Regions from separate parts of the Mesorhizobium sp. P2_F7 genome, predicted to be linked through region 1. Evidence: predicted binding sites of a transcription regulator. Region 1 holds the regulator's gene; the other holds the start of a gene.
The links. The regulator LexA, encoded in region 1, represses DNA repair genes until DNA is damaged. The targets are predictions, from matches to a motif close to TGTTCNNNNTGTGTTCNG.
Positions count from the first base shown of each region.

Region 2: AC1DZ8_RS04855 (DNA recombination protein RmuC) is a predicted target of LexA. The motif match lies at 9,025-9,042, and genes of this name have one in related genera.

Region 1 is NZ_JBFUFA010000004.1:720,875-735,933, forward strand. It holds gene AC1DZ8_RS17670 (ComEC/Rec2 family competence protein) at 1-1,709, shown strand, start outside; gene lexA (transcriptional repressor LexA) at 1,703-2,470, opposite strand; gene AC1DZ8_RS17680 (GntR family transcriptional regulator) at 2,677-3,456, opposite strand; gene kynU (kynureninase) at 3,624-4,871, shown strand; gene kynA (tryptophan 2,3-dioxygenase) at 4,962-5,798, opposite strand; gene AC1DZ8_RS17695 (AMP-binding protein) at 5,795-7,420, opposite strand; gene AC1DZ8_RS17700 (alpha/beta hydrolase) at 7,586-8,416, shown strand; gene AC1DZ8_RS17705 (molybdopterin molybdotransferase MoeA) at 8,459-9,664, opposite strand; gene moaC (cyclic pyranopterin monophosphate synthase MoaC) at 9,665-10,147, opposite strand; gene trpC (indole-3-glycerol phosphate synthase TrpC) at 10,150-10,962, opposite strand; gene trpD (anthranilate phosphoribosyltransferase) at 10,967-11,977, opposite strand; gene AC1DZ8_RS17725 (peptidyl-prolyl cis-trans isomerase) at 11,991-13,886, opposite strand; gene tpiA (triose-phosphate isomerase) at 14,033-14,803, shown strand; gene secG (preprotein translocase subunit SecG) at 15,001-15,059, shown strand, end outside.
Region 2 is NZ_JBFUFA010000001.1:1,035,171-1,050,229, reverse strand. It holds gene AC1DZ8_RS04905 (arylamine N-acetyltransferase family protein) at 1-356, opposite strand, end outside; gene AC1DZ8_RS04900 (AI-2E family transporter) at 426-1,598, opposite strand; gene AC1DZ8_RS04895 (LLM class flavin-dependent oxidoreductase) at 1,711-2,772, opposite strand; gene AC1DZ8_RS04890 (DUF6481 family protein) at 3,017-3,445, shown strand; gene sugE (quaternary ammonium compound efflux SMR transporter SugE) at 3,525-3,839, opposite strand; gene AC1DZ8_RS04880 (hypothetical protein) at 4,036-4,161, opposite strand; gene AC1DZ8_RS04875 (transglutaminase-like domain-containing protein) at 4,375-5,184, shown strand; gene AC1DZ8_RS04870 (cation diffusion facilitator family transporter) at 5,300-6,253, shown strand; gene AC1DZ8_RS04865 (GFA family protein) at 6,456-6,860, shown strand; gene AC1DZ8_RS04860 (class I SAM-dependent methyltransferase) at 6,939-7,745, shown strand; gene AC1DZ8_RS04855 (DNA recombination protein RmuC) at 7,742-8,992, opposite strand; gene def (peptide deformylase) at 9,096-9,626, shown strand; gene fmt (methionyl-tRNA formyltransferase) at 9,631-10,581, shown strand; gene AC1DZ8_RS04840 (GNAT family N-acetyltransferase) at 10,578-11,084, shown strand; gene truA (tRNA pseudouridine(38-40) synthase TruA) at 11,096-11,851, shown strand; gene AC1DZ8_RS04830 (transporter) at 11,848-12,453, opposite strand; gene dapE (succinyl-diaminopimelate desuccinylase) at 12,456-13,649, opposite strand; gene AC1DZ8_RS04820 (2-dehydropantoate 2-reductase) at 13,765-14,778, shown strand; gene AC1DZ8_RS04815 (hypothetical protein) at 14,839-15,059, opposite strand, start outside.

The sequences.
Region 1 (15,059 bases):
ACGATTTCTCCTTCGACAGCTATTTCACCGGCATCGGCGGCAGCGGCTTCTTTCTCGGCAATCCCAAAACCATCGCCGCGCAGGGACCGCCGCCGCTGACCGCACGCCTCTCTTCGGCCATTGAGAACGCCCGCGAAAACATAGCCGACCACATCAGGAGCAAGATCGGTGGCGCCGAAGGCGAGATTGCCGCAGCGCTGATCGTCGGCGTGCGCGCCGGCATTCCGGACGAGGTCAACGAGGCGATGCGGCGCACCGGCATCTACCACATCATCTCCATTTCCGGCCTGCACATGGCGCTGGTTGCCGGCACCATCATGGCGTTGCTGCGCGGCGCCTTCGCGTTGTTTCCTGATTTCTCCTCGCGTCGGCCGGTCAAGAAATATGCCGCCGCCGCAGCGCTTGTCTCCATCGCCGCCTACCTCGTCATTTCAGGCATCGTGGTTGCCGCCGAGCGCAGCTTCATCATGCTGGCGGTCATGCTGGTCGCGGTGCTGTTCGATCGCGCAGCACTCACCATGCGCAACCTGGCGATCTCGGCCATCGCCGTCATCCTGGTGTCGCCGCATGAGGTGGTCGGCCCAAGCTTTCAGATGTCGTTTGCGGCCACCGCCGCCCTGGTCGGCGCCTATGCCGGCTGGGCCGACTACCGCGCCGACAGGGTGAGAACGCCGCCTGCGAGGCGCTCTTTCGTCAGCTTCCTGTCGCGAAAAGTCCTGCTGGCCATGGGCGGCCTCGCCATGACCTCGATTATCGCTGGAAGTGCCACGGCGCTGTTTGCCATCTGGCATTTCCAGCGCGTGTCACCGCTCAGTCTGCTCGCCAATCTGGCCGTGATGCCGATTGTATCGTTAATCGTCATGCCCTTTGCCGTCCTCAGCGCGCTGGCGATGCCATTCGGCGCCGATGGGCCGTTCCTCTATGTGATGGGCAAGGGTCTGGCAGCGATGATCGCCATCTCCGCCTGGATTTCAGAGCGTTCGCCGGTCGATGCCGTCGGGTTGATCTCCATCCGCTCGGTGCTGCTGGTGGCCGTCGCCCTCGTCATCGCCACCATGGCCACCACATGGCTTCGGCTGGCGGCCGTGCCTTTCGCGCTGGCTGGCCTGTTGACGGTGCCGCAGGTACGCACGCCCGATGTGCTCATCTCCGAGGATGCGCATCTGGTGGCCGTGCCGATCGGAGGCGGCGAGCTAGCCCTCAATCGCGAACGCTCCAACGAATTCACCACTGACAACTGGAAACGCGCGCTAAGGGCGGAAACCATTATCCCGCCTGAGATTTTCGAGGCAACGGATACGCGGTTCGATCTCGATCCGCTCGACCTGCCGCCCGGCTCGCCCTTCTACTGCACAGGTGATCTCTGCATTGCCCGGCACCCGGCCGGAGCCATCATCGCGCTGGCAAAAGACCGCAAGACAGCCCGACCGGCCTGCGCTTTCGCGAGCCTGATCGTCATTGAGGACGCCACCGCCTACAATCCGTGTCGCGACCCGCTGGTGCTGGTCGTGACCAAGAAGCAGCTTGCCCGCGACGGCAGTGCCGCCGTCTTCTTCGATCCGCAATCGGCCGCGACAACGCCAGCCATACGTTTCGCCGTCGACAAGCCCTATCGTCCCTGGCACGAGCAACGCCGCTTCTCACGCGAAGCACGCGGCCTGCCACCCTACAAGGAGCGCGAAAAGTACAAAACTAAGCCGGCTCAGTAGCGCCGGATCAGCCCGACAAGCTTGCCCTGCACCTTGACCCTGTCTGGCCCGAAGATGCGGGTTTCATAGGCCGGGTTTGCGGCTTCCAGCGCGATGGAGGCGCCCTTGCGGCGAAAGCGTTTCAGCGTCGCTTCCTCTTCGTCGACCAACGCCACGATGATCTCGCCGGGGCTGGCGGTGTCGGCATTGCGGATGATGACCGTGTCGCCGTCGAAAATGCCGGCCTCGATCATCGAGTCGCCCTTGACCTCGAGCGCGTAATGTTCGCCGCCCATGATCATGTCCGGCGGCACCGAGATCGAATGGGTCTGGTGCTGGATGGCGTCGATCGGCACGCCTGCGGCGATGCGGCCCATCACCGGGATGGACACCGCGGAAACCGCGTCGTCATTGCCGGCCGACATCGAACGCGACGATGAGGCCGGCTTGATCTGACGGCCGAGACCGCTTTGCCCCACACCGCCCTGGCCAGAACCGCCTTGTCCGAGACTGCCCTGGATGACGCTTGGCGAGAACTTCTTCGCCGCATTGAGGCCGGGTGCGATCGAGTCGGGCAGCCGCAGCACTTCCAGTGCGCGCGCCCGGTTCGGCAGCCGGCGAATGAAACCGCGCTCCTCAAGCGCCGTGATCAGGCGGTGAATGCCGGACTTGGACGCGAGGTCGAGCGCTTCCTTCATCTCATCGAAAGACGGCGGGATTCCGCTCTCCTTCAGGCGTTCATGGATGAACATCAGAAGTTCATGTTGCTTGCGCGTCAGCATCGCGGCCCCCACGGGTTCTGAAACCAGAATCGGAAAAAACAAACCCAGAACAAACACTATCTGTTCCAGTTGTGTTCCGCAACCTTTTAAAGTTTAATGAATGCGTTGACGTTTTGTTCAGCGTAACGTTCCGCACCGCGATCGGCGCCCGCGCTGGTTTGCCGGCAACGGGGTGAAACGCCGGTAGCCTGGGCCATCGGGCCAATTCATGCCTTGCCAGATCGCTGCCGCTTTTTCGGGCGGGGCTGCGCCGCATCCGTCGCCGCGCCCGGTTCACTCTGGGCATAGACTTGCAGCGTGTAGCCGATGTGAACGCTCATCAGCGTTTTTGCGCCCTCAGTGTCGCGGTCAAGGGCTGCTTCCATCAGTGCGGTGTGGTGTTCGATCGCCACGGCGTCGCGCAGCGCCTCCATGGCCTTCTGGTGTCCGTCCTCGCGGCCGGCGGCCGCGCGCAGCGTCGGGGCCAGGCCGAGAAAGCGGTGGTGGCGATGCAGTTGATCGGAGATCGTCGCGTTGAAACGCAGCAGCCAGCTGGATGTCGCGGCACTGAGCAGTGCCGCGTGGAAGGCATCATGTTTTTCGTACCACGCATCGACGGCCTCATCCGAGGGATCATCGAGAACGGACCCGCAGCGTGAGAGGCGGTAGTGGGCGGCAACGACCGTGTCTTCCCATTGACGGTCGCCCTTTTCGATCGATTCCACCAGCAAGGGCAGTTCGACCACCAATCGCGCACGCGTCAGGTCTTCGAGCTCGGCTCGGGACACGGGAGCGACCGCAAACCCACGGTTGCTGATGGCGGTCACAAGCCGTTCGGCTTCCAGTCGTGACAGTGCCTCGCGCAGCGGCGTCCAGCCGATGCCATAGATGCCGCTCAGCGTGCTCAGCTTCAACGGCGCAGCAGGCGCCAGCCGGGTCGCAAGAATATCGCGCCTGAGCAGCCGATAGGCCGTTTCCGTTTTCGAGGACTGCTCGTCATTCAATATCGTGACCCATCAGTCAGATTGCTCGGCTGATGATTATATATCAAAGCCTTCCATCACGTAAATTATATATAATGTTTGACAGCTCCAGGAGGACCCCTCAAGATCGCCGGCATGTTTGGGCGGACAGGCTCCGCCGAATGCTGTTGTTCATGGAGGAGCGCCGGATCATGAGCATGACACCCGATCTCGCTGCAATCGAAGCGATGGATGCCGCCGATCCGCTGCGTTCCATGCGTGAACGCTTTGTCTTGCCGCAGGGCGTGATCTATCTCGACGGCAATTCGCTGGGTGCCGCGTCACCGGCCGTCTTCAGCGAATTGCAGCAGGCCGCCACGCAGGAATGGGCGCAGGATCTCATTCGCGCCTGGAACACTGCCGGCTGGTTCAACATGCCGGTGGAACTCGGCGATCAGCTCGGACGACTGATCGGCGCGGCTGAGGGGCAGACGGTGGTCTGCGACACGACCTCGATCAACATCTACAAGCTGCTGCACGCGGCCCTCGGCATGCGGCCGGACCGCCCGGTCATCGTTGCCGAGGGCGACAGTTTCCCGACCGACCTCTATATGGCCGAAGGCGTCGCATCGACCCGGCCGGGAACGCGGCTGCGGCTGGAGGGCGTCGACGCGCCTGCAATCGAGGATCTGATCGACGACAGCGTCGCCGTCATCCTGGTCAACCACGTCAACTACAAATCCGGCCAGTTGCGCGACATGGCGGCGCTGACGCGCAAGGCGCATGACGCCGGAGCGCTGATCATCTGGGATCTCTGCCACACCGCCGGCGCCTTGCCGGTCGAACTTGACAGTGCCAATGCCGATTTCGCCGTCGGCTGCACCTACAAATACCTCAATGGCGGCCCGGGCTCGCCGGCCTTCATCTACGCGGCCGAACGCCACCATGGCGATGTCCATCAGCCGCTCAGCGGCTGGTGGGGCCATGCGCGGCCCTTTGCCTTCGAGCAGGGCTTTGCCGTCGGCAGCGGCATCCGCCGCTTCCTGTGCGGAACGCAGCCGGTGCTGTCAATGCGGGCGCTCAAGGGGGCGCTCGATATCTGGAACGATGTCGACATGGCGCTGGTGCGCAAAAAGAGCATCGCGCTGACCGACCTGTTCATCCAGCTCGTCGAAGCCAGATGCGGCGCCTACGGGCTTGAACTGGAAAGTCCTCGTGACGGCAGCCAGCGCGGCAGCCAGGTGTCGTTCCTTCATCCGCATGGCTATCAGGTGATGCGCGCCCTGATCGAGCGCGGTGTGATCGGCGATTTCCGCGCGCCGTCTACCATCCGCTTCGGCTTCACGCCGCTCTATGTCGGCTATGGCGATGTCTGGCAGGCGGTCGACGTGCTGGAGGATATTCTGCGCACCGGCACCTGGCAGGACGCCCGCTTCGCGGTGAAGACCGCGGTTACCTGAAGCCGGCGCAAGTCCAGGAAAATTCTGACGCTGTTTTCCCGGGAAAAGTGCGTAGCGCTTCCCGTCGGGAATTGCGCGGAAACAAAGAGCTCAGAGCCGGGTGCGAACTGTCCAGAGCTCCGGAAACAGCACGACCTCCAGCATCTTCTTCAGATAGGAGGCGCCTGAGGTGCCGCCGGTGCCGCGCTTCAAACCGATGATGCGTTCCACCGTGGTGACGTGGTTGAAGCGCCAGCGGCGGAAGTAATCCTCGAAGTCGACCAGCTTTTCCGCCAGTTCGTAGAGCATCCAGTAGCGCTGCGGGTCGCGGTAGACGGTTTGCCAGGCAACCAGCACCTCTTCGTTCTCGACGCGTGTCTCGCGCCAGTCCGTGCGCGTGGCGTCGGCGCCGATGTCGAAGCCGTTGCGCGCCAAAAGCAGCAGCGCCTCGTCATAGAGCGACGGCGTGGCCAGGATCGCTTCCAGCCTGTCAGTGAGATCGGGCCGGTGCTTGTGTGGGCCAAGCATGGCGAGGTTGCGGTTGCCAGCCATGAATTCGATGGCGCGGTATTGCCAGGACTGGAAGCCCGAGGATTGGCCGAGCGCGTCGCGAAACTCGGTATATTCGCTGGGCGTCATCGTACGCAGCACGTCCCAAGCATTGTTGAGCTGCTCGAAGATGCGCGCGACGCGCGACAGCATCTTGAAGCTCGGTTCGAGGCGGTCGGCGCGGATCGAGCGGATCGCGGCGCCGATCTCGTGCAAGGCGAGCTTCATCCACAATTCCGATGTCTGATGCTGGATGATAAACAGCATCTCGTCATGGGCCGAAGACAGCGGCGCCTGCGCGTCGAGCACCTGCTCCAGGTGCAGATAATCGCTGTAAGACATCCGCTCCTTGAACGACATCTGCGCGCCATCGGACGCCGGATCGTAGGGCTGGCTCAATTGCTCTTCTCCGCCCGCAACCGGAAGCGCTGGATTTTGCCTGTCTGGGTTTTGGGCAAGGCGTCGATGAATTTTACCGAACGCGGATATTTGTAGGGCGCGATCGTTGCCTTGACGTGGTCCTGCAGGCGTTTGACGGTCAATGCGTCCGGCGAAACACCTTGCACCAGAACGATATGCGCCTCGACGATCTGGCCGCGCTCGCTGTCCTCGGCGCCGGTCACCGCGCATTCGGCGACGTCGGGATGCGAAAGCAACGCTGCTTCGACCTCGGGACCGGCAATGTTGTAGCCGGCGCTGACGATCATGTCGTCGGAGCGCGCGGCGAAGTGGAAGAAACCGTCTTCGTCCTGGGTGAAGGTGTCGCCGGTGAGGTTCCAGCCGTCACGGACGTATTCCTTCTGCCTGGCGTCGGCCATGTAGCGGCAGCCGGTCGGGCCGCGCACCGCCAGCCGGCCTGTCGAACCGCGCGGCAGCTCCCGCATCTCGTCATCGACGATGCGTGCCTGATAGCCGCCGACGGCTTTGCCGGTGGAGGCCGGCTTCATGTCGCCGAAGCGGTTGGAGATGAAGATATGCAGCATCTCGGTGGCACCTATGCCATCGAGAATCGGCTTGCCGGTCTTCTGCGTCCATTCCTCGAAGACAGGCGCCGGCAGCGTCTCGCCGGCCGAAACCGCGACGCGCAGCGAGGATAGGTCGGCACCGTCATCCATGGCCTTGAGCATGGCCCGGTAGGCGGTCGGAGCGGTAAAGGAAATGGTCGCCCTGTAGGTCTCGATGATGTGGATCATGTTGGGCGGCGTCGCCTGTTCCAGCAGCGTCGCCGCGGCGCCAAAGCGCAGCGGGAAGATGGCGAGCCCACCAAGGCCGAAGGTAAAGGCAAGGGGCGGCGAGCCGACGAAAATATCGTCCGGCGTCACCTCCAGGATTTCGCGGGCGTAGGCGTCGGCGATGATCAGCAGGTCGCGGTGGAAATGCATCGTCGCCTTCGGCACTCCGGTGGTGCCGGAGGTGAAGCCGAGCAGGGCGACGTCGTCGCGGCCGGTGTTGACGGCGGTGAAGGTGACCGGCTTGTCGAGGGCGGCGCGGTCGAGTTCGGCGTCATGGTTGGCGGTGCCGTCGAAGCCGATGACCTGCTTGAGATACGCACTGCCCTTGGCGCAGGCGGTCATCTCGTCCATCAGCCTTGTATCGCAAAGCGCGATTGTGATTTCCGCCTTGTCGACGATCTTGGCGAGTTCGCCGGCACGCAACATCGGCATGGTGTTGACGACCACCGCGCCCACCTTGGTGGCGGCAAGCCAGCAGGCGACCATGGCCGGGTTGTTGGCAGAGCGGATCAGCACCCGGTTGCCCGGCTTGACGCCATAATTCTCGACCAGCGCATGGGCGAGCCTGTTGGTCCAGTCGGACAGTTCCTTGTAGGTGCGGCGGCGGCCATTGCCGATCAGCGCGGTGTGGTCGCCAAAGCCCTTTTCGACCAGCCTGTCGGTCAATTCGACGCCGGCATTTATGTGATCGGGATAGTGGAAGCCGTCGAGCAAAAACTCCGGCCACTGATCCGGCGGCGGCAGGTTGTCGCGCGTGAATGTGTCGATATGCGCTGATGGCCCAAGCATTTTTCGGCTGCCCCTGTCTGCCTCACGCCCATGGCTGAACGGTCACAGGATCGCACCAGTCGAAATTTGTTTCAAGCCTAAAATGTTTTTAGGGTGGAGCATTGACGCCGCCTTTGCCGGCGGCCATTCCTGTCGACTGAACTGAAGCCATCTGGGAGGGTGCAGATGCTCGAACATCGTGTTGCCGATTGGGACAATGCCTACGCAAATGGCGACAACATCGCCGGCAGCAATCGCTGGCCGGCCGCGTGGGACGCACCGGCACAGGCTTTTCGCGACACGCTGTCGGCGGCCGGGCGGGCCAAGCTCGACATCGCCTATGGCGACAGCGCGCGCAACCGGCTCGACCTGTTCCTTCCCGATGCCATGCCCAAAGGGCTCGTCGTCTTCATCCATGGCGGCTACTGGAAGGCGTTCGACAAGAACGCCTGGTCGCATCTGGCCAATGGCGCGGTCGCGAGCGGCTTTGCCGTGGCAATGCCGACTTACACGCTTTGTCCCGACATACGCATTTTCGGCATCGTCAGGGAAATCGCAGCGGCGATCGGCAAGGCGGCGACGATGGTCGGCGGCCCGGTAATGCTGACAGGGCATTCCGCCGGCGGCCATCTCGCCTCGAGGATGGTGACGACGACGAGCCCTCTGGCCGCCGACGTGGCCGGCCGCGTGCGCAATGTTGTTTCGATCTCCGGCGTTCATGACCTGCGGCCGATCATGCGCACCGGCATGAACGCAACACTGGCCATCGATGAAGCCGAAGCACTGGCCGAAAGCCCGGCGCTGCTGCGCCCGATGGAGGGCGCACGCATCACTTGCTGGGTCGGCGGCGGCGAGCGGGCGGAGTTCCTGCGCCAGAATGCGTTGCTCGCCAACATCTGGACCGGCCTCGGCGCCATGACCAGCACGGTGGTCGAGCCGGACCGGCATCATTTCAGCATCGTCGACGGGCTTGCCGATCCGACACATCCGCTGACGCGGACATTGCTTGCGGTATAGGCCAGTTTTGTCAGTAAAACTAACGGCTTGGACGCTTGGTCTTCAGCGTAACATCAGCACGCTGCAGGCGGCGCCCGCTGCAACCGCCGGCGCGAAGGGCTCGCGCACGATCAAGCCGTTGGCGTCCGCCAGCATTCTTAGCATCGAGGAATCCTGGATACCGAACGGCGTTGCCACCAATGCGCCGGCTTCTTCCCGGACCACAGCGCGCACATAGTCCTGCCTGAGATCATTCGCCGGCATCGCGGCGCCAAGTTGCGCAGGGCGGATGTCCTGCCGGTGGGTGCTGCCGCCGAGCTGCGCCAACAGCGGCTTCAGGAACAGCTGCGAACAGACCAGGCTCGCCACCGGATTGCCGGGCAGGCCGATGCACCTGATATCGCCGAGACGCCCGAACATCAGCGGCTTGCCGGGGCGCATGGCGAGCTTCCAGAAATCGAGCTTCATGCCTTCGCCGGTCAGCACGTCGTGCACGAGGTCGTGGTCGCCGACCGAGGCGCCGCCGAGCGTGACGATGACGTCGGCCTTTGCCGCGACTGCCTTCTTCACCAGCGCCGCTATGTCGGCCTTGCGATCTGCCGCGATGCCGAGATCAAGCGCTTTGGCGCCGACAGACTGCGCGACGGCCGCGACGCCGTAAGCGTTGGAGGAGATGATCTGATCCGGACCGGGGTCACGCCCCGGCGGCAGCAACTCGTCGCCGGTGGCGATGATGGCGACCAGCGGCCGGCGCACGACGTTGAGCAGTGGATGATTGGCCGACGCCGCAAGCGACAATGCGGCCGGATCGAGCACGCGACCTTGTTGCAGGAGCAGGTCGCCTTGCGAGAAATCCAATCCACGACGGCGGATATTACGGTCTTTCGCGGTCGGCTCGGTGACTTCGATATGGCCATTGCCAAGGTCGCGGACATTCTCCTGGATGACGATCGTGTCGGCGCCTTCTGGCAGCGGCGCGCCGGTGAAAATGCGGACAGCCTCCGCCCTGCCGACCGAGCCGGCAAAGCCGCGGCCGGCCGGCGCCATGCCGATTACAGAAAGCCGCGTCGGGGCGGATGCCACATCCTGCGCCCGCGCGGCATAGCCGTCCATGGCGGAGGCGTTGAAGGGCGGCTGGGTGCGCAGCGCCACGACAGGCTCCGCCAGCACCCGGCCGGCCGCATCTGCCAGCGCGACGCTTTCACCGGGCAGCGCCGCGGCGCCGTCGAGCAGGCGTTGAAGCGCCTCGGCGACCGGAACCAGCGCCATTTACGAACCCGCCTTGTAGTCGCCGGATTTGCCGCCGGTCTTTTCCACCAGCTTTATGCCGGAAATCACCATGGCGCGGTCGGCCGCCTTGGCCATGTCGTAAATGGTCAGGCATGCCACCGATGCCGCGGTCAGCGCCTCCATTTCGACCCCGGTCTTGCCGGTGACGCGGGCGAGCGCGGTAACCCTGAGGCCCGGCAGCGCCACGTCCGGCTCGATGTCGACCGACACCTTGGTCAACAGCAGCGGATGGCAGAGCGGGATCAGTTCATGCGTCTTCTTGGCCGCCATGATGCCGGCGATGCGCGCTGTGCCCAGCACATCGCCCTTCTTGGCGTCGCCGTCGAGGATCATTTTCAGGGTTTCAGGCCGCATCGAGACAAAGCCCTCGGCGATGGCCGTGCGTGTCGTCTCTTCCTTGTCGCCGACATCGACCATATTGGCCTCGCCCTTGGCGCCGAGATGGGTGAGGGCGGCTGCCATCGTCAGATGGCCTCTGCCGTCGCCTTGCCTGTCAAAAGCAGGCGCGTTGCCGCTGCGACATCCTCTTGCCGCATCAGGCTTTCGCCGACCAGGAAGGTTTCGATGCCGGTCTTTTGCATCCTGAGGCAGTCGTCGTGGCTGAAAATACCGCTCTCGCTGACCAGCAAGCGGCCTCCCGGCACCATCGACGCCAGACGCTCCGAAGTTTCGAGACTGGTCTCGAATGTCCTGAGGTTGCGGTTGTTGATGCCGATCAGCTGCGATGACAGTTTTACCGCGCGCTGCGTCTCGGCCTCGTCATGCACCTCGATCAGCGCATCCATGCCGAGTTCGAATGCGGTCGCTTCCAGTTCGCTTGCCAGCGCATCATCGACGCTGGCCATGATGATCAGGATGGCGTCGGCGCCCCAGGCGCGTGCCTCGTAGACCTGGTAGGGATCGAACAGGAAATCCTTGCGCAGCGCCGGCAGCGACACCGCCTTGCGCGCACTGGTGAGAAATTCCGGCGCGCCCTGGAAGGACGGCGCATCGGTCAGCACCGAAAGACAGGCAGCGCCGCCTTTCTGATAGGCTTGCGCAAGCGCCGGCGGGTCGAAATCGGCGCGGATCAACCCTTTGGAAGGGCTCGCCTTCTTGATTTCGGCGATCAGGGCAAAGTTGCCCGATCTGCGCTTCGCCTCGAGCGCCCTGAGAAAGCCGCGCGGGGCGTCGGCATCCTTGGCCCGCGCCTTGATCTCGGCCAGGGGGATCCGCGCTTTCGCAGCCGCGATCTCGTCACGCTTGTAGGCCTCGATCTTGCGCAGAATGTCAGCCACGGCTCTATCCGTTCGAAATCTCGACCAGCCTGTCGAGCACGCCTAGCGCCCGGCCGCTGTCGATGGCTTGTGCCGCCGCCGCCATGCCGTCGGCAAGCGTTGTCGCCTTGCCCGCCACCACCATGCCGGCGCCGGCATTCATCAGCACCGTGTCGCGATAGGCGCCGGCAGCGCCGCCCAGCATATCGCGCAATGCCTTGGCGTTGTAGGCGGCGTCGCCACCGCGCAACTCGTCCTTGGTGTGGCGCTGCAAACCGACCGCTTCGGGGGTGAGCGTAAAATGGCGGATCTCGCCGCCGGCCAGTTCCGCAACTTGCGTCTCGCCAGTGGTGGTGATCTCGTCATAGCCGTCGCCATGGACGACCCAGGCGTGGTCTGTGCCCAGCGCTTTCAACGTCTCGGCCACCGGCACGATCCATTCCGGCAGGAACACGCCGACCATCTGGCGGCTGACGCCGGCCGGATTGGACAGCGGGCCAAGCAGGTTGAAGATGGTGCGGGTGCCGAGCTCGACGCGGGTCGGGCCGACATGCTTCATCGCCGGATGATGCGCCGGTGCGAACATGAAGCCGACTCCCGCCTCGCGGATGCAGCGACCGATCGTTTCCGGCGGGATATCGATCTTGACGCCGAGCGCGACCAGCACATCGGCAGCCCCCGTCAGCGACGACAGGCCACGATTGCCATGCTTGGCCACCGGCACGCCGCAGCCGGCGATGACGAAGGCGGAAGCCGTCGAGATGTTGACCGAGTGCGAATTGTCGCCGCCGGTGCCGACAATGTCGATGGCGCCTTCAGGGGCTTCGACGCGCAGCATCTTGGCCCGCATGGTGGCGACGGCGCCGGAGATCTCGCTCACCGTCTCGCCGCGTACGCGCAGCGCCATCAGGAAGCCGCCGATCTGGCCCGGCGTCGCGTCGCCCGACATGATGATGTCGAAGGCTTCGCGCGCTTCCTCGAAGGTAAGCGCGCTGCCGGTGGCGACCTTGGCGATATGGATCTTCAGCGCGCTCATTGGGTTAAGACATTCATTGAGCCAGGGCCTGGGCAACGGCGGCCTGGTCGATGCTGACGGCGTATTGCGTCTGCAACTGCGCAACCAACTGGTCGAGCAGATCGTCGGACATGCCTTGCGTGAAGGATTTCTGCGCGTCGTCGGGCACCGAACTGGCGTCGGCTCCGGCCGGCTCGAACACTTCGGCCACCTTGAACAGGATCTGGCCTTCGCCGGTGGGCGAGGGGATCAGCCCGGTGCCGCCTTCGCCAACGCCGAACATCGCTGCAGCGCCGTCCTTGCCGAAATCGACGTCGTCGGCCTCGCGCTTGACGCCGCGCTTGGTCTGCTTTTCGAGCTTCAGTTCGCCGGCGATGACGTCGAGTGTGGTGCCGGCCTTGAGGCGTTTGTCGAGCTCGTCTGCCTTGGCGGTCAGCCGCTTGGTCGTTTCCTCGGCCGTCCAGTCGGCCACCACCCGCTGGCGGACCTCGTCCAGCTTGCGGTCACGAGCCGGTGTGATCGATGTCAGCTCATAGAACACGAAGCCATTGTTGGTCGTGGTCAGGGCTTCATTCTCGGTGTTGGGCTCGGCCTCGAACACCGCCTTGATCAGATCCGGCGATGCCGGCAGGTCCTTGATGATGGTCCCGTCCGGCTTGAGGCCGGTGCGGTCGATGGCGTCGACGGTGACGTCCTTGAGCTTCAGTTTGGCGGCGGCCTCAGTGAGCGTGCTGCCGGCGGCGCGGGTGTCCTCGTAATTGTCGTGCACGTCGAGCAGGATGCGGCTTGCTTCACCCAGCGCAAGATCCTTGCGGATCTGGTCGGACACTTCGGCCAACGATTTCACCACTTCCGGCTTGATCTCGGTGACGCGCAAAAGCACCGGGCCGAACGTGCCCTGGACGACCGGGCTGACTTCGTTGGGGGCAAGTGCGAATGCGGCATCGGCCACCGCCTTGTCGGTGATCTTGTCCTTGGAGAGCGTGCCAAGCAGCGTGTCGGCCTGGGTCTTGCCCTGCGCGATAACGATCTTGTCGAACGTGGCGCCCGTCTTCAGCGAATCGGATGCAGCCTTGGCGGCGTCCACCGTCGGAAACACCAGCTGTTCGATGGTGCGCATTTCCGGCGTGGTGTAGCGCCCCTTGTTCTTGTTGTAGTCGTCGCTGACCTGCTGGTCGGTCACCGCGCCGATATCCATGATGTCTTCGGGCTCGAGCCGGACATAGGAGAACTTGCGGTATTCGGGCGCCGCATACGTCTTCTTGTTGGTCTCGAAATAGGCCTGGAGCACGCTGTCGGATGGCGCCCCGATCGGCTCGACCAGCGACTTCGGCAAAGTCAGATAGTCGATGGTGCGGTCTTCGCCGCGATAGAGCGCGACCGCCTTGAAGAAGGTGTCCGGCGCCTTGAGACCGTCCGAAACCGCCTCGACGATCTGCTGGCGCACTGCCACCTGGGCACGGTTCTTCAGATAATCCTCCGGCCGCATGCCGAGGTCGCGCAGCCGGGACTCGAACAGCCGGCGGTCGAACTGGCCGTTCGGGCCCTGGAACGCAGGTTCCTGGCGCGTCAGTTCGGCCAGCCTGTCCTTGGAGAAGCCAAGCCCGAGCTTGCGCGCCTGTTCGTCCAGCACGGCGCCCGACACAAGCTGCGCCAGCACCTGGTTGTCGATGCCATAGGCCCTGGCCTGCTCGCGGCTGATGCGCTGGCCGATCTGCTGCTGCAGCATGTTGATCTGGCGATCGTAGGCGAGGCGGTACTCGGTGATCGACACGGTGGTGCTGCCGGCGGTGATGACAGCGTGATGGCCGGCCAGGAAGCCGCCCGCCATGCGGGTGGTGACACCCCAGGCAAGGAAACTCAACACCAGCAGGGACAGCAGCGCTTTCGCGACCCAGGTCCCTGCCGCGCTTCTCAATATACCAAGCATTGTTACTTCCGATTTTTGCGCAGTTTTGCCTGCGCCCGAGTCTGAAACAAGCGCAATAGCGCCCTTCCGGCTCACTGTCGATTGCTTTGTGGCCTGATTTTGGTAGGGAGGGCGAGACCCCAATGTCGCCCGGAGAACCAGATCCCATGACGCCAGGAATTCGACCGCTAGTTGCCGGCAACTGGAAAATGAACGGCACCAGCGCTTCGCTGAACGAGCTCAGGATGATCGGCAACGGTTTTATGAGCGGGCTCGACGCCGAGACCGAAGCCTTGGTCTGTGTGCCGGCCACCTTGCTGTCGCGCGCTGCCGAAATCCTGTCGCGCACGCCGGTGCGGGCCGGTGGCGAGGATTGCCATATCAAGGAAAGCGGCGCCTTCACCGGCTGTGTCTCGGCCGAGATGCTGAAGGATGCCGGCGCCAGCCACGTCATTGTCGGCCATTCCGAATGCCGCGAACAGCGTGGCGAGGACGATGCGACTGTCCAGGCGAAGGCGTCTGCCGCATGGCGCGCCGGGCTTGTGGCCATCATCTGTATCGGCGAGACCAAAGCCGAGCGCGAAGCGGGCGCCGCGCTCGAAGTCTTGTCGCGCCAGGTCGCCGGCTCGGTGCCGCCTAGCGCGACGCCAGCCAACACCGTCATCGCCTACGAACCGGTATGGGCGATCGGCACCGGCCTGACGCCGACCGCCGACGACGTGGCCGAGGCGCATGCGCATATCCGCGAAAAACTATCGGAGGGCCTAGGCGCCTCGGTGGCCGGCAAGATCCGCATCCTCTATGGCGGCTCGGTCAAGCCGTCCAATGCGGTCGAACTGCTCGGCGTCAAAAACGTCGACGGCGCGCTGGTTGGCGGCGCCAGCCTGAAAGCGGCGGATTTTCTCGCCATCGCCGAAGCCTACCAGAATATCGCGTAGGCTCCGAAATCTCGTTGCCGGCCAGTTCCGTCGCCGACTTATGAAACGGAGCGGCGCGGCCGAAATCGTTGCAAAGGGCGCATTGCTTCCCATATTCCGGCCACGGGCTTGGAAATGCCGTTAAAGCATTGTATGGAGCCGCCTCCAAATCACCGGCCCTGATCGCCAGGGAGCGGCAGGGCTTGCCAGGATAAAATATGGAAACCGTACTGATCGTCATCCACCTCATGGTCGTGCTCGCCCTTGTCGGCGTGGT
Region 2 (15,059 bases), on a different contig from region 1:
TCCAGCTCGATCCGCAACAGCATGTGGCTGCGCGCGGTGATGGCGTCCTCCGGCTGACCTCTCAGAACCCGCGCCGCGAGGCCGCGGACCTCAAATCCTAGCGTCTTCAGCGCATGCATGAGAATCAGATTGTGTTCGAAGCAGTAGCCGCCGCGGCGGCGAGTGAAGATCTTGTCCTGCAGCGAAGCGAGATCGAGCTTCACCGCAATGCCCAGCAAGGGATCCATGTTTTCGAAAGGGATCGCCTGCGGATGCTGCCGGTGCAATGCCTTCAACGTATCCAGCGACGCGTCCCGCGAGCCGGCATAACCGATGCGGGCGAAATAGGCGTCGAGATCGAAGGAAGCATCGTTCATGGGAAGGCACCGGGCATTGACCGGCCGGATATAGGCATCCGATGCGGGGGCCGCAAATAGGCCCGCCGGTTATGCCGCGGCCTTGTCGCCTTCCTCGGCAGCTTCGTCTTCCACCACGATTGCCGTCTGCTGCGCGGCGAGGAAGTTGCCGACATGGCTGAGGCCCTCGAAGTGATCGCAGAACACCTTGACGACGACCAACAGCGGCACCGCCATCAGCGCACCGACGAAACCCCACAGCCAGGACCAGAAGGCGATGGCGATGAAGATCGCCACGGCGTTGATCTCGAGGCGCCGGCCGACCACCATCGGCGTCACGAACTGGCCCTCGACGATGTCGCACAAAAGCACGAAGGCCGGCGCCAGCAGCGCGTAGGAGATCGAATCGAAGCTGATCAGCGCTATGATGTTGACCAGCACGATGGTCATCAGCGCGCCGACATAGGGCAGGAAATTGAGCAGCGCCGCCATCGCTCCCCAGACCAGCGGGTTGGGCATGCCGAGCCCCCACAGGCCGAGGCCGATCACCGTGCCGAGGCCGGCATTGATGACGGCGACGGTGAGCAGATAGTGCGAGATTTCGCGCTCGACGTCGTAGACGACACGCAGCGCCCGCTTCTTTTCGCTGAGCCTGGTGAAGGACTGGATGATCTTTTCGTAAAACATCGTGCCGGATGCCAGCAGGAACAGCGACAAAACGAAGATGATGGTGATCGAGGTGCCGGCCGAAAGGATGTTGTCCGCGGCCGACGACAGCATGCCGGACTGCGCCACCGTAACCTTCTGGACGTCGGGTTCCTGCGAGGTTTCGGTCAGCCCTTCCAGCTGATGCGCGATCTGCATCATCCTTTCGAAGGGGCGGCGGAACTGCGCCATCCGCTCGCTCAGCTGCTGGCCGATCGAGGAGGTGTTGTTGATGAGGTCGATGACCGGACCGCTGAGCAGATAGCCGGCAGTGGCAAAGATACAGACAGACAGCACCACCAGCAGCGTTGCCGACACCACTTCGGGCACGCCGCGCTTGCGGAGGAAGCGCACGATCGGCGTCAGGGTCAGCGTAAGCAGGAAGGCGAGGATGACCGGCATGAAGAAGGCGCGGGCGAAATAGAGCGCGTAGATAGCCATCAGGATGAAAATGCCGATGAGCAGCGAACGCATCAGATGCGTGTCCGCACGGGCAGTCAGGCGCGGATCGGTGCTTTCGGCAGCGCCTGCGCCCGAAGCTGTTTGTTCGGCTTTCATCATGCTCCCTCACGGGCAGCACAGCAATTGGGGCTGCCCGTCGACGGAAACGTCCAGTCGGCTTCAAGGTTCCAGCTAGCCCGCAGGCCGCCAAATGCGTGCCTGCGAGTTTTCAGGCGGCGGGGGCCGTCACCGCCGGTACGGCCTTCGCCGTTTCCTTGCGCACGATCGGCGCCACCTTGGTGCCGTAGAGTTCAATCGCCTTCATGATCTTGGCGTGCGGCATGGTGCCGATCGCCATCTGCAGCAGGAAGCGGTCGTTGTTGAAGATCTTGTGCTGGGCGACGATCTTTTCCGCCACAGCTTCAGGATTGCCGACGAACAGCGCGCCGTTCGGACCGCGCGACTGGTCGAAATGCGCCCGCGAGGTCGGCCCCCAGCCGCGCTCGCGGCCGATGCGGTTCATCACTTCAGCCTGCGGGCCGTAGAAATCGTCGGCCGCCTGTTCCGTGATCTCGGCGATGAAGCCGTGCACATTGATGCTGGTGGCGAGCCCCTTGGGGTCGGTGCCGGCCCGCTTGGCAGCCTCGCGATAAATGTCGAACAGCGGCGCGAAGCGCGCCGGCTCGCCGCCGATGATGGCCAGCGCCAGCGGCAGGCCGAGCACGCCGGCGCGCGCAGCCGATTGCGGCGTTCCGCCAATGGCGATCCAGATCGGCAGCTTCTCCTGAAAGGGGCGGGGGTAGACGCCGCGGTCGTTGATCGCCGCGCGCAGATTGCCGGACCAGGTGACTTTCACGCTGTCGCGAATGGCCAGGAGCAGGTCGAGCTTTTCGGCGAACAACTCGTCATAGTCTTCGAGATTGTAGCCGAACAGCGGGAAGGATTCGATGAACGAGCCGCGCCCGGCCATGATCTCGGCCCGGCCGCCAGACAGAAGGTCGAGCGTCGCGAACTGCTGGAAGACGCGCACCGGATCGTCCGAGGACAAAACGGTGACCGCGCTGGTTAGCTTGATGCGCTTGGTGCGTTCGGCGGCGGCGGCCAGCGCGACCACCGGTGCGGATGCGGCATAGTCGGGGCGGTGATGTTCGCCGAGACCAAAGACATCGAGGCCGACCTGGTCGGCCAGCTCTATCTCTTCGATCAGGTTGCGCAGACGCTCGTGCGGGCCGACAGCACCTGGGCCGGGCTCCGGGCTGACATCGGCAAAAGTATAGAGACCGAGTTCCATGATCTGTCATCCAATGGTTGGGTTTTGCGGCTAGAGGTAGCGACCGAACCGCCTCGCCGCCAGAGGGGCGGATGGTGAACAGTGCATGTCGGTTTCGGCCAGCTCTTGTTCGGCTTTGGTCGGCAAAAGCGCGTCTCCCGGCTGCAACAGCATAGAATTTCATGGCTGGCATACCGTTTTGGCGCTTGAACTCTCGGTTTTCGCGCGTATGTAAGCGTCGCGAATTGACTTCAGGGAAGTGGACTTGGCTATCTACAGGGAAAAAGACATTTTCGAGCGGCGCAATGCCGCGAACGAGGCAAAGAAGGCGCTTCTGGAGCGCTTCAAGTCAAAGCCGGCGGCAGATGATCCTGCAGTGCTGGCCAGGCAGGCCGAACGCAAGGCGATCCTTGAGGCGCGTGAGAAGCGCGAGGCCGAAAAGGCCAGGCTGAAGCAGGAAAAGCTGGCACGCGAAGCGGTCGAGAAGGCCGAGCGCGAGGCAGCAGCTGAAGCGGCGCGTATTGCGGCCGAAGAGGCAGCGCAGGCTGAAGCGAAGATCAAGGAAGCCGAAGAGAACGAGCGCATTGCCCGTTTGCTGGCCGACGAAGCCGAACGCAAGGCCAAGCGCGACGCACGCTATGCGGCGCGCAAGCAGCGCACCGGCCGGACGCCTCCGGGCTTCTCCGCCCGCTAACGCTCGATCGAACGGTCGGACATCAGGGTCGCCCTCCAGCGACCCTGAACGTATTTGTGCGCCGATTTGCTTGCTTTGCTTAGGCGGCGAGCTTCAGTCCCATAATGCCGCAGACGATGAGCGCGATGCAGCCGAGCCGGATCGCGGTCGCCGGCTCGCCCAGCAACCAGATGCCGAGCAGCGCCGTGCCGACCGTGCCGATACCGGTCCACACCGCATAGGCGGTGCCGACGGGCAGCGTCTTCAGCGCCAGACCGAGCAGGCCGAGGCTGACGATCATCGAGGCGACGGTAAGCACTGTCGGCAGCGGCTTCGAGAAGCCGTCGGTGTATTTGAGGCCGATCGCCCAGCCGATCTCGAATAGGCCGGCGAAAAACAGAAAAATCCACGACATCGGGATGCACTCCATTCCATGAGGATGGCGGGTCGTCCCGGCCGGTTTTCGGGGAAAGCGCGAGGTCGTCCTCGCCGCCTCGATATAGGCGGCCTCGCTTGCCCGATCAACAAAACACCGGCAGCATTGTTCATGCCGCCGGTGTCAAAATCTGCGCCGAAACGGTTTGCCCGGACTTCAATAGTCCAAGGTGGGCTTACTTTTCCTTGAGCCTCATCGCCTTGACGGGCGGCGCCTTGAGCGCCGGAGCCGCGGCGGGCTTCTTGGCGTCCTTCTTCGGCTTGCGGGCTTCCTTGCCCGCCTTCATCGCACCTTTAGCCATGATTCGGTCCTCCAATTGGTGGGACGTCAAGTGAAACAAGAGAAACGCCGGACTGCAAGAGGCTAGCCGCTTGTCGCCAGCGACAGCGGGCTGCTTTCAACCGGTTTCTAATTTGCTCGTAAACCATGCCGGTCCGTGCCATGGTTGTCTTCGCACTGCAGCATCGGCCATGCCTTCGCCCGGCGATGATCAGGCAGTCCGGTCAGGACGACAATGCGAATCCACATCGGCAGCGAGATGAGTTTCGATTTTCCGCAGGAAACGCCGCTGATCGCGATGCTCAACGTCCACTACTCCAGGGCATCCGATCTCGAGCGCCCGGATTTCCTGATCTCCAACCCGCCGGTGCCGATCCAGAGCTATCGCGACAGTTTCGGCAACTGGTGCAACCGTTTCGTCGCCCCGCCCGGCCGCTTCACCTTCGGCACCGATTCCGTGATCCGCGACCCCGGCACATTCGAGATGGGCGACCTGATGGCCTGGCAGCACGAGGTGCGCGACCTGCCGTCGGACACACTGCTGTTCCTGTTGCCCAGCCGCTTTTGCGAGAGCGATCTCCTGGCCAGCGAAGCCTGGCGGCTGTTCGGCAATACCCCGCTCGGCATTGCCCGCGTCCAGGCGGTCTGCGACTTCGTCCACAACCATATCGTCTTCAGCTACGGCAATGCGCGGCCGACGCGCACGGCGGCCGAGGCCTATCGCGAGCAAAGCGGTGTGTGCCGCGACTTTGCCCACCTCGCCGTTACCTTCTGCCGTGCGCTCAACATCCCGACGCGCTACTGCACCGGCTACATCAGCGACATCGGCCTCCCCAAACCCTGGGCGAGCATGGATTTTGCCGCCTGGATGGAGGTCTATCTCGGCGGCCGCTGGCATGTCTTCGATCCGCGCAACAATTCCCCGCGCATCGGCCGCATCCTGATCGCCTCCGGCCGCGATGCCGCCGACGTGCCGCTGACCCATATTTTTGGACCGGGCACGCTGGCCGGTTTCAAGGTATGGACGGACGAGATCGTCGAATAGGGCGTCTTTTCCGCTCAACCCTTCAAGAACCTGAACGACCGGGCGACTGGTGCGTTGTGGTGCCTGTAGAGCTTCGGCGGCAGGGCCGCTACATTGGGTGCCTGGGAGGGACAGCATGGCAGCGCATGGCGGGTCGAAGACGGTCATCTACGCGGCGCTCGCCGGCAATCTCGCCATTGCGCTGACCAAATTCGTCGCCGCCTTCTTCACCGGCAGTTCGGCCATGCTGTCGGAAGGCGTGCACTCGCTGGTCGACACCGGCAATGGCGGCCTGCTGCTCTACGGCATGCACCGCGCCGCCCGCCCGCCGGACCGCACGCATCCGCTCGGCCATGGCCGCGAGCTGTATTTCTGGAGTTTCATCGTCGCGCTGCTGGTCTTCGCGCTCGGCGCCGGCGTGTCGTTCTATGAAGGCGTCGTCCACATCATGGCGCCCGAGCCGGTCGCCAATCCCAAAATCAACTACATCGTTCTTGGCCTCTCGATGCTGTTCGAGGGCAGCTCCTGGTATGTGGCGCTGAAGGAGTTCCGCCGTGAGAAGGGCAAGCAGGGCTGGCTGCAAGCTGTGCAATCGAGCAAGGATCCGAGTGTCTACACCGTGCTGTTCGAGGACAGCGCCGCCCTGCTCGGCCTCGTCGTCGCCTTCGCCGGCATCCTGGCGGCCGAGGTCCTCGACATGCCCGAGCTCGACGGCGCCGCCTCCATCGGTATCGCGGTGATCCTCGGCGCCACCGCCATCTTCCTCGCGCGGGAAAGCAAGGGCCTGCTCATCGGCGAGCCGGCCTCGCCGGAAGTCCAGGCCAAGGTGCTGGCCATTGCCCAGCAGGACCCGGCGGTGCAACGGGCCAACGGCGTCCTCACCGTACACATGGGACCCGAAGAGATCGTCGCCGGCCTCAGCATCGAATTTGAGGACCATCTGACGGCGCCCGAGATCGAAGCCTGCGTCGAGCGCCTGGAGGCGCTTTTGAAGAAAGAAATGCCGGAGATCACCAGGCTGTTCGTCAAGCCGCAGACGACGGGAACCTGGGAACGGCGGCGCAAGGTGGTCGAAGCGGCGTCGGACTAGAGCAATTCCAGGAAAGGTGTGAGCGGTTTTCCCGGGAAAAGCGCGTAGCGCTTTCCCTTGGGAATTGCGCAAGAACAAAGAGATAGAGCGGTTCGCCGTTTCCGTGAAACGGTGAAACGCTCTAGCGCTGGACCAGAAGTCCGCCGTTGGCCCGGTCACCTTGTCCCGCTAAGATCAGGCCACGGATTTCGGAGGAGCAACCATGAAAATCGACGGTGGGTGTCATTGCGGCGCCATCACTTATGAAGCAGAGGTCGACCCGGAAAAGACCTCCATCTGTCATTGCACCGACTGCCAGCAACTGACCGGCACCGCGTTTCGGGTCACCGTTCCCGCGCCTGAGGATCACTACCGGATCACCAAGGGCACGCCGAAGCTCTATATCAAGACAGGATCGAGTGGCGCCAAGCGCGCCCAGGCCTTTTGCGGCGACTGCGGTTCGCATCTTTACGCAACGTCGGTTGGCGACGGCCCGAAGGTCTATGGGATCAGGGCGGGGACCGCGCGGCAACGCGAGGATCTGGTTCCGACCCAGCAGAAATGGCACCGATCGGCCCTGCACTGGCTTCCGGAATTCGAGGGCATAAGCATCGTGGAGGCGCAGTAGCACCTGCCTCCGGTTTAACGGGCCCAAACCCGACGATGATGTGCTAGGCTCACCATCAAACGGATGGCGGGGATAGCAATGTCGGAAACGGACAAGGTGTTTGCCGGCTCGATTCCGGAAAACTACGACCGTTACATGGTGCCGTTGATTTTCGAGCCGTTCGCCGCAGATATGGCACGACGGGCAGCGTCCTTGTCGCCCGGCGCCGTCCTGGAAGTCGCCGCAGGCACCGGGGTCGTCACCCGCGCATTGGCGCCAAAACTGTCGCCTGGCGTAAGCTATGTCGTGACCGATCTCAACCAGCCGATGATCGACTTTGCGGCTTCGCAGCAAGCTCCCGACAGCCGCATCCAATGGCGCCAGGCGGATGCCCTGGCGCTGCCGTTTGGGGACGCGACCTTCGATCTCGTTTGCTGTCAGTTCGGCGCGATGTTCTTTCCCGACCGCGCCGCCGGCTATCGTGAAGCAAGGCGCGTCCTAAAACCCGGAGGCCATTTCCTGTTCAACGTATGGGATCGCATCGAAGAGAATGTATTCGCCAATGATGTGACGAACGCTCTTGCGGAGATTTTTCCGGACGATCCGCCGCGCTTTCTAGCCCGCACGCCGCACGGCTACCATGACACGTCGCTCATCCGCCGCGAACTGGAAGATGCAGGTTTCTCCCGTGTGGCGATCGAGACGAGAGCCGAACAAAGCCGTGCCTCCTCGCCGCGCCTTCCGGCCGTTGCTTATTGCCAGGGAACTCCGCTTCGCAACGAAATCGAGGCCAGAGGAAAACTGGAAACCGCTACCGATCATGTCGCAGCCGCGATGACGGCGAGACACGGCAGCGGCGAGGTTGCCGCTAAGATTCAGGCACACGTAATCGTGGCTACGGTCTAATCGTCGCCTTCGACGACACGCAGCCTGAGCTGCCCCGTCTTGGAATCTGCCATCCGCACGCCGGGTTCGGCCTTGGCGGGTCCGCCGCGCGCTTCGGCTTCGCTTTCGCCAAACTCCAGCGCCTCGATCTTCTGGCCGCGCCGGGTCACTTTCGATGTCGACACCAGTATCTCGTCGATGTCCTTGGCCGACTGGCCGAAGTGCGTCTGCAGCCGGCGCACGCGTTCGTCGACGCGCGCGACATCCTCCATCAGCCGGATCACCTCGCCCTGGATCAGATGCGCCTGTTCGCGCATGCGGGCGTCCTTGAGGATGGCCTGGATGACCTGGATCGACAGCATCAGCAGCGACGGCGACACGATGATGACGCGAGCCCTGTGCGCCTTCTGGATGAGAGCGTCGAAATTCTCGTGGATTTCGGCAAACACCGATTCCGACGGCACGAACATGAAGGCGGTGTCCTGCGTCTCGCCCTGGATCAGGTATTTTTCCGCGATATCGCGGACATGGATTTCGATGTCACGGCGAAACGCCTGGGCCGCGACCTTCTGCAAGTCTGCGCCATCGGCGGCGCGGATGGCGTTCCAGGCCTCCAGCGGAAACTTGGCGTCGATGGCAAGCTGCGGCGCGCCGTTCGGCATCCTGATCAGGCAGTCCGGACGGCTGCCATTCGACAGCGTCGCCTGGAATTCATAGGCACCCATCGGCAGGCCGTCGGCGACGATCGCCTCCATGCGCGACTGGCCGAAGGCGCCGCGCGTCTGCTTGTTGGACAGGATCGCCTGCAGCTGCACGACCTGGCCGGCCAGCGACTGGATGTTGCCTTGCGCGGTGTCGATCACCGCCAGCCGTTCCTGCAATTTGGCCAGGCTTTCATGCGTCGATTTGGTCTGCTCGGTCATGGTCTGGCCGAGGCGGCCGGTCATGGCGTCGAGCCGCTGGCCGATCGACTGGTTGAGTTCGGCCTGCCTTGCGCCGAACACATCGGCGATGGCGCCCATGCGGCCCTGCATCTCCGCCTGGCTTTGCAGAATGCCAGCCATCCGCGCCTCGGCGTCGCGGGCGTGGTCGGCAGCTTCCGCCGCCGCGATGGTGCGCGCCCTGGCCGACCGCCACAGGGCGACCACCAGCGCCAGGAACAGGCCGAGAAACACGATCGCGCCGAAGGCCAGCGCATGGCCGAGCGTGATGGTTGTGGCGCCGAGCCGGGCGACAGGCTCGGAAAGGATGGAATTCAGGTCGTTCATCCCGCCAGCATAGCCGATTCGCCGGCCTGGCACAGATCAAAACGTGAACGGGCGCAAACCGCCCCGGTTGACGCTTTTCGCATGACGTCTTAGGTGAGACGCCATGTCGATCAAGCCGCTCATCATCCTTCCCGATCCCATCCTGCGCCAGGTTTCCAAACCGCTCGAACGCGTCGACGCGTCCGTGCGCAAACTGGCCGACAGTATGCTGGCGACCATGTATGACGCGCCGGGCATTGGGCTCGCCGCGATCCAGATCGGCGAGCCTGTGCGCATGCTGGTCATCGACCTCGCCAAGGAAGACGAGACGCCGGCGCCGCAAGTCTTCATCAATCCCGAAGTGCTCGAAAGCGCGGACGTGCGGTCGGTTTACGAGGAAGGCTGCCTGTCGATCCCCGACTATTACGCCGAGGTCGAGCGCCCGGCTTCGGTGCGGGTGAAATATCTCGACCGTGACGGCAAGCTGCAGGAGATCGAGGCCGAAGGCCTGATGGCAACCTGCCTGCAGCACGAGATCGACCACCTCAATGGCGTGTTGTTCATCGACCACATCTCGAAGCTTAAACGCGACATGGTGGTCAAGAAGTTCAAGAAGCTCGCCAAGGACAAGGCGCCGGGCAAGCTGGTGGGATAGGAAGATGCCGCTTCGCGTCATCTTCATGGGCACGCCGGAATTTTCGGTGCCGGTGCTGCGCGCGATCGCCGAGGCCGGACACGAGATGGCAGCCGTCTACACCCAGCCGCCGCGCGCCGCAGGCCGCCGTGGGCTGGAACTGACGCCGTCGCCGGTGCAGCGCGAGGCCGAGCGGCTTGATGTCGCGGTAAGCTCGCCGATTTCGCTGAAGAGCGAGGCCGAACAGGCCGCTTTCCGCGCCCTGCAGGCCGATGTCGCCATCGTCGTCGCTTATGGTTTGCTGTTGCCGAAAGCTATTCTGGAGGCTCCGCGGCTCGGCTGTATCAACGGCCATGCCTCGCTTTTGCCGCGATGGCGTGGTGCTGCTCCCATCCAGCGCGCCATCATGGCCGGCGATACTGAGACCGGCATGATGGTGATGCATATGGAAGAGGGGCTGGACACCGGCCCGGTGGCACTGGTTGAAAAATGCGCCATCGGACCCGATATGACGGCCGGCGATCTGCACGATCGCTTGATGAACATTGGCGCTACCCTGATGGTGGAAGCGCTGTCCCGATTGGAGACAAATACGCTGGCATCGGCCTTGCAGGCGACTGACGGGGTGACCTACGCCAGGAAAGTCGATAAATCGGAGACGCGTGTGGACTGGACGCGGCCGGCTGGCGAGGTCCACAATCACATTCGCGGCCTGTCGCCATTCCCTGGCGCCTGGTGCGAGGCCGACATTGGCGGCCGCACAGAACGGCTGAAACTGCTTCGCTCGACGCTTTCTGAAGGCACGCTTTCTGAAGGCATGGGCGAGTCGGGAGGAATTCTCGATGACCGGCTGACGGTCGCCTGCGGAACAGGCGCAGTCAGGCTGGTCGAAGTTCAACGGGCGGGCGGAAGGCCCGCTGCCGCGCAGGAGTTTCTGCGCGGGGCCAAGATCGAAAAAGGAATGAAATTCTCATGAGCATGATGTCGATACGCGCGGCAACGCCGCGGGACCGCGAGGCTATTCGCCTCGTCGAGGAACACGCATTCGGCCAGCAGGCGGAGGCCGGTCTGGTCGACGCGCTGGTCACCGGCGGCGACGCCGTTGTCGAGCTGGTGGCGGAAGAAGACAGCCAGGTGGTCGGCCACATTCTGTTCTCCAGGCTGTATGTGCAGAATGGCGGCAAGAGCTTCCCGGCAGTGGCGCTGGCGCCCTTGGCGGTCGAGCCGTCTTTCCATGGTTCGGGCATTGGCGGTGCGCTGATCCGCGAGGCGCATATCCGCCTCAAGGACGCCGGCGAAGTGCTCGCAGTTGTCTTGGGCGATCCGGCCTATTACGGCCGCTTCGGTTACAACCATGCGCGCGCCGAAAACTTCGAGAGCGAATACCAGGGTGAGGCGCTGCAGGCGCTGGCCTGGGGTGACGCCCCTGAAAAAGGCAAACTGGTCTACGCCCAGGCCTTTACCGCACTCGCCGCCTAAACGGCGAGTGTATGCCGCGTTTTCGTCTCGATATCGAATATGACGGCAGCCTCTTCGCCGGCTGGCAGCACCAGGCGGATCAGCCTTCGGTGCAGCAGGCGATAGAGCAGGCGATCGAGAAATTCAGCGGCGAGGCGGTGCGGTTGCGCGCCGCCGGCCGTACCGATGCCGGCGTGCATGCGACCGCACAGGTGGCGCATGTCGACCTCGCCAAGGCGTGGCCCAACGACAAGGTGCGCGACGCCATCAACGCGCATCTGCAGGCGGCAGGCGCGCACGTCGCCATCCTGCAGGCGGCGGTTGTCCCCGGCGATTTCGATGCCCGTTTCTCGGCCACCGGGCGGCACTACCTCTACCGCATCCTCAACCGGCGCGCGCCGGCAGCGCTGGAAAAAGGCAAGGTCTGGTGGGTGCCGAAGCGGCTCGATGCGGACGCCATGCACGAAGCGGCGAAAGTCCTGCTCGGCCGCCATGACTTTACCACCTTCCGCTCGACCCAGTGCCAGGCCAACAGTCCGGTGCGGACGCTGGAGCGGCTCGATGTGAGCCGCCAGGACGACCTGATCGAAGTCAGGGCCTCGGCGCGCTCGTTCCTGCACAACCAGGTGCGCTCCATGGTCGGCTCGCTGAAACGCGTCGGCGACGGCGGCTGGACGGCTGCCGATCTCAAGGCCGCGCTCGATGCGCAAGACCGCGCAGCCTGCGGTCAGGTGGCGCCGCCCGATGGGCTTTTCCTCATCGGCGTCGACTATCCGGAAAAATTCTAGGCCGGGGCGGCCGTCGGTACGGTGATGCCGAGCAGCGCCACCAGGCCGAACAAGACGGCCAGGGACACCACCAACATGCCTGCGAACACGGCGCTGCCCACAGCCGCGCCCTTGCCGATCGCGGCATTGGTCATCCGCCAGGTGAGCACCAGCGATAGCACCACCAGAACCAGCCACACCAATTCGGCGACTGGGTTGCCGGGCGGCAGGAACAGCCGGATCAACGCCGATGGCAGCAGCATCCAGGCGGTGATTGCCGACGCCCAGTTGCTGGCGACGACGTAGTGGACGAAGCGGTCGCCAATGCCGGCGCGCGACGCGACCAGGGCAAGCGCGACCAGCGGCAGCAGCCACGAGCCGAGGTCGACGGTTGCCAGGCGGACCAACATGCCCAGCCGCCCGGCAAACGCATTGGGGTCGCCGATCTCGTTGGCCGTGCCGACCCAGCCGACGATCATCGCCGGCGCAGCGACGACGATGGCAAAGAAGGAATTCCAGAAACCGTCCGCCGACAGGTCGAGCAGCCGCAATCCGTCGGCCTTGCCGAGCATCAGCCGCCAGGCGCCGGTAAGCGATGAAGAGGTCTCGTCAACCGAAAGCATGATCAGCCTTGCTCGAACCAGTCTTCGATGAAGCGCTGGTAGATCTGGGTCAGCGTTTCGAGGTCGGCCAATGCGACGCGTTCATCGACCATATGCATGGTCTTGCCGACCAGTCCGAACTCGACCACCGGGCAATAATCCTTGATGAAACGGGCGTCCGAGGTGCCGCCGGAGGTGGAGAGCGCCGGCTCCTTGCCGACCGCCGCCTTGATCGAGCCGCGCAGCGCGTCGATCAGCTTGTCGTCGCGTGTCAAGAAGACATGGCTCGGCCGGTCGCGCCACACGAGCTCATAGTCGACAGGCGCCTTCTTGCCGGTCCGGTATTTCTTGCGCTTGGCCGCCTGGTCGAGGCGGTTATGGATCTCGGCCTGCACCGTCTCGGCCGTCCACGTATCGTTGAAGCGGATGTTGAAGGTGGCTGTCGCTTTGGCCGGGATGACATTGGTCGCCGGATTGCCGACATCGATCGAGGTCACTTCCAGATTGGTCGGCTGGAAATCCTTGGTCCCCTTATCGAAGACAGGGTGGAGCAGGGCCTCGACCAGGCTCATCAGACCGCGCACCGGATTGTCGGCAAGCAAGGGATAGGCGACATGGCCCTGGCGGCCGTTGACGGTGACGCTGCCCGACATCGAGCCACGCCGGCCGATCTTGATCATGTCGCCGAGCGCGTCCGGATTAGTCGGCTCACCGACGATCGAGGCGTCCCACTTCTCGCCCTTGGCGGCCGCCCAGTCGAGCAGTTTTGTCGTGCCGTTGATGGCCGGGCCCTCTTCGTCACCGGTGATCAGCAGGGAGACCGAGCCTTTCGGGCCGCCCGTTGTCTCGACGTGGCGCGCCACCGCGGCGATGAAACAGGCGATGCCGCCCTTCATGTCAACGGCGCCGCGGCCGAACATCTCGCCCTTGGCGATTTCGGCACCAAAGGGCGGATGCGTCCACGACGCCTCGTCGCCCACAGGCACCACGTCGGTATGGCCGGCAAACATCAGATGCGGCCCATTGCCGGAGCGGCGCGCATAAAGGTTCTCGATGTCGGGCGTGCCGTCTTCGGAAAACACCGGGCGTTCGACGGAAAAGCCGAGTGGCTTCAGCATGCCTTCCAGCGCGGCCAGCGCACCGCCCTCGGCGGGTGTTACGGAGGCGCAGCGTATGAGGGTCGCGAGGTTGGCGGCGGGATCGGTCGGCAATGTCATGGGCAAAGCGATAATCGAAAGCGAAAGGCCTGTCACGGTCAGAGATGATGACCGGTCCTGCCGCCGACATTATGGTTTTCATGTCGTATAGTGCAGGCCAACACCGGATTATCGCATGGCCAACGCCGAAAAGACCATCGTCATTGCCGGCGCCGGCAGTATCGGCTGCTATGTCGGCGGCTGCCTGGCGCTGGCCGGACGCAAGGTGGTGTTTCTGGCGCGGCCGCGCATCGCGGAGGCCTTGCTGGGCGGTGGGCTGCGTGTCACCGACCTCGACGGTCGCGACCGATCCGTCAGGCCGGTCTCCGTCACCGCCGACCCGGCCGCCGCTCTGGGCAATGCCGACGTGGTGCTGGTGACGGTCAAGAACGGCGCCACCGAGGAGATGGCGGCGCTCATTGCCGCACACGCGAGCAGTGATGTCGTGGTGGTCAGCCTGCAGAACGGTGTCGGCAATGCCGACCGGTTGCGCACCGGGCTGGGCTCTCGACCGGTGCTGGCCGGCATGGTGCCGTTCAATGTCGTCCAGTCGGCCGAAGGCGCCTTGCCGCTTCACGTGCATCGCGCCAGCGACGGCAAGGTGATGATCGAAGACGGTATGGCCGGCCTCGCCGGCCTTCTCGATGTCGAAGGCCTTGCTGTCGAAACCCATGCCGACATCAAGGCAGTGCAGTGGGGCAAGCTGCTGATCAACCTCAACAACGCGCTCGTCGCGCTGTCGGGCCTGCCGCTGGCGAGCGAGCTTGCCGACCGCCGCTGGCGGATGATCCTTGCCGGTCAGATCGACGAGGCGCTGGCGGCGATGAAGGCATCAGGCATTGCCCCGGCGCGGATCGGCGGCCTGCGTCCCGGCCTGCTGCCGAAACTGCTCCGGCTGCCGGACTGGCTGTTCCGGCTGGTGGCGAGGCGCATGCTCGCCATCGACCCGCAGGCGCGCTCGTCGATGTGGGACGATCTCCAGCGCGGCCGGCCAACCGAGATCGGCGACCTGCAGGGAACGGTCCTGAGCCTCGCCGAAAAGGCCGGCACGCCGGCGCCTTTGCTGAATAGGGTCACCGCGCTGGTGCGGCAGGCCGAGCGGGAAAAGCGCGGCTCACCCGGGCTGACGCCGGAAGCCGTCACCGGATAGGCTACTCGCCGCGAGCGTCGGGCCTTGGCCCGGAAAAAGCAGGCGGGCGCCGGCACCGCGTCACAGCTTTGGGGCGCGCCCCGGAGCCGGCGCCTTGCTCGCCGGGCCTGGCGCCGGCAGCGGCTGCGCCGCCGGGTGGTTCTCGATCAGCGTGATCTTCTGCCAGATCTTGCGCGACAGGTTGGATGCCAGGTTCTCGACGTCGTTGACGCCATCGATGACCACATCGTCATTGACCGACTGCGCGAACAGCGCCGCGATCTTGCCGGTGATCGACAGCA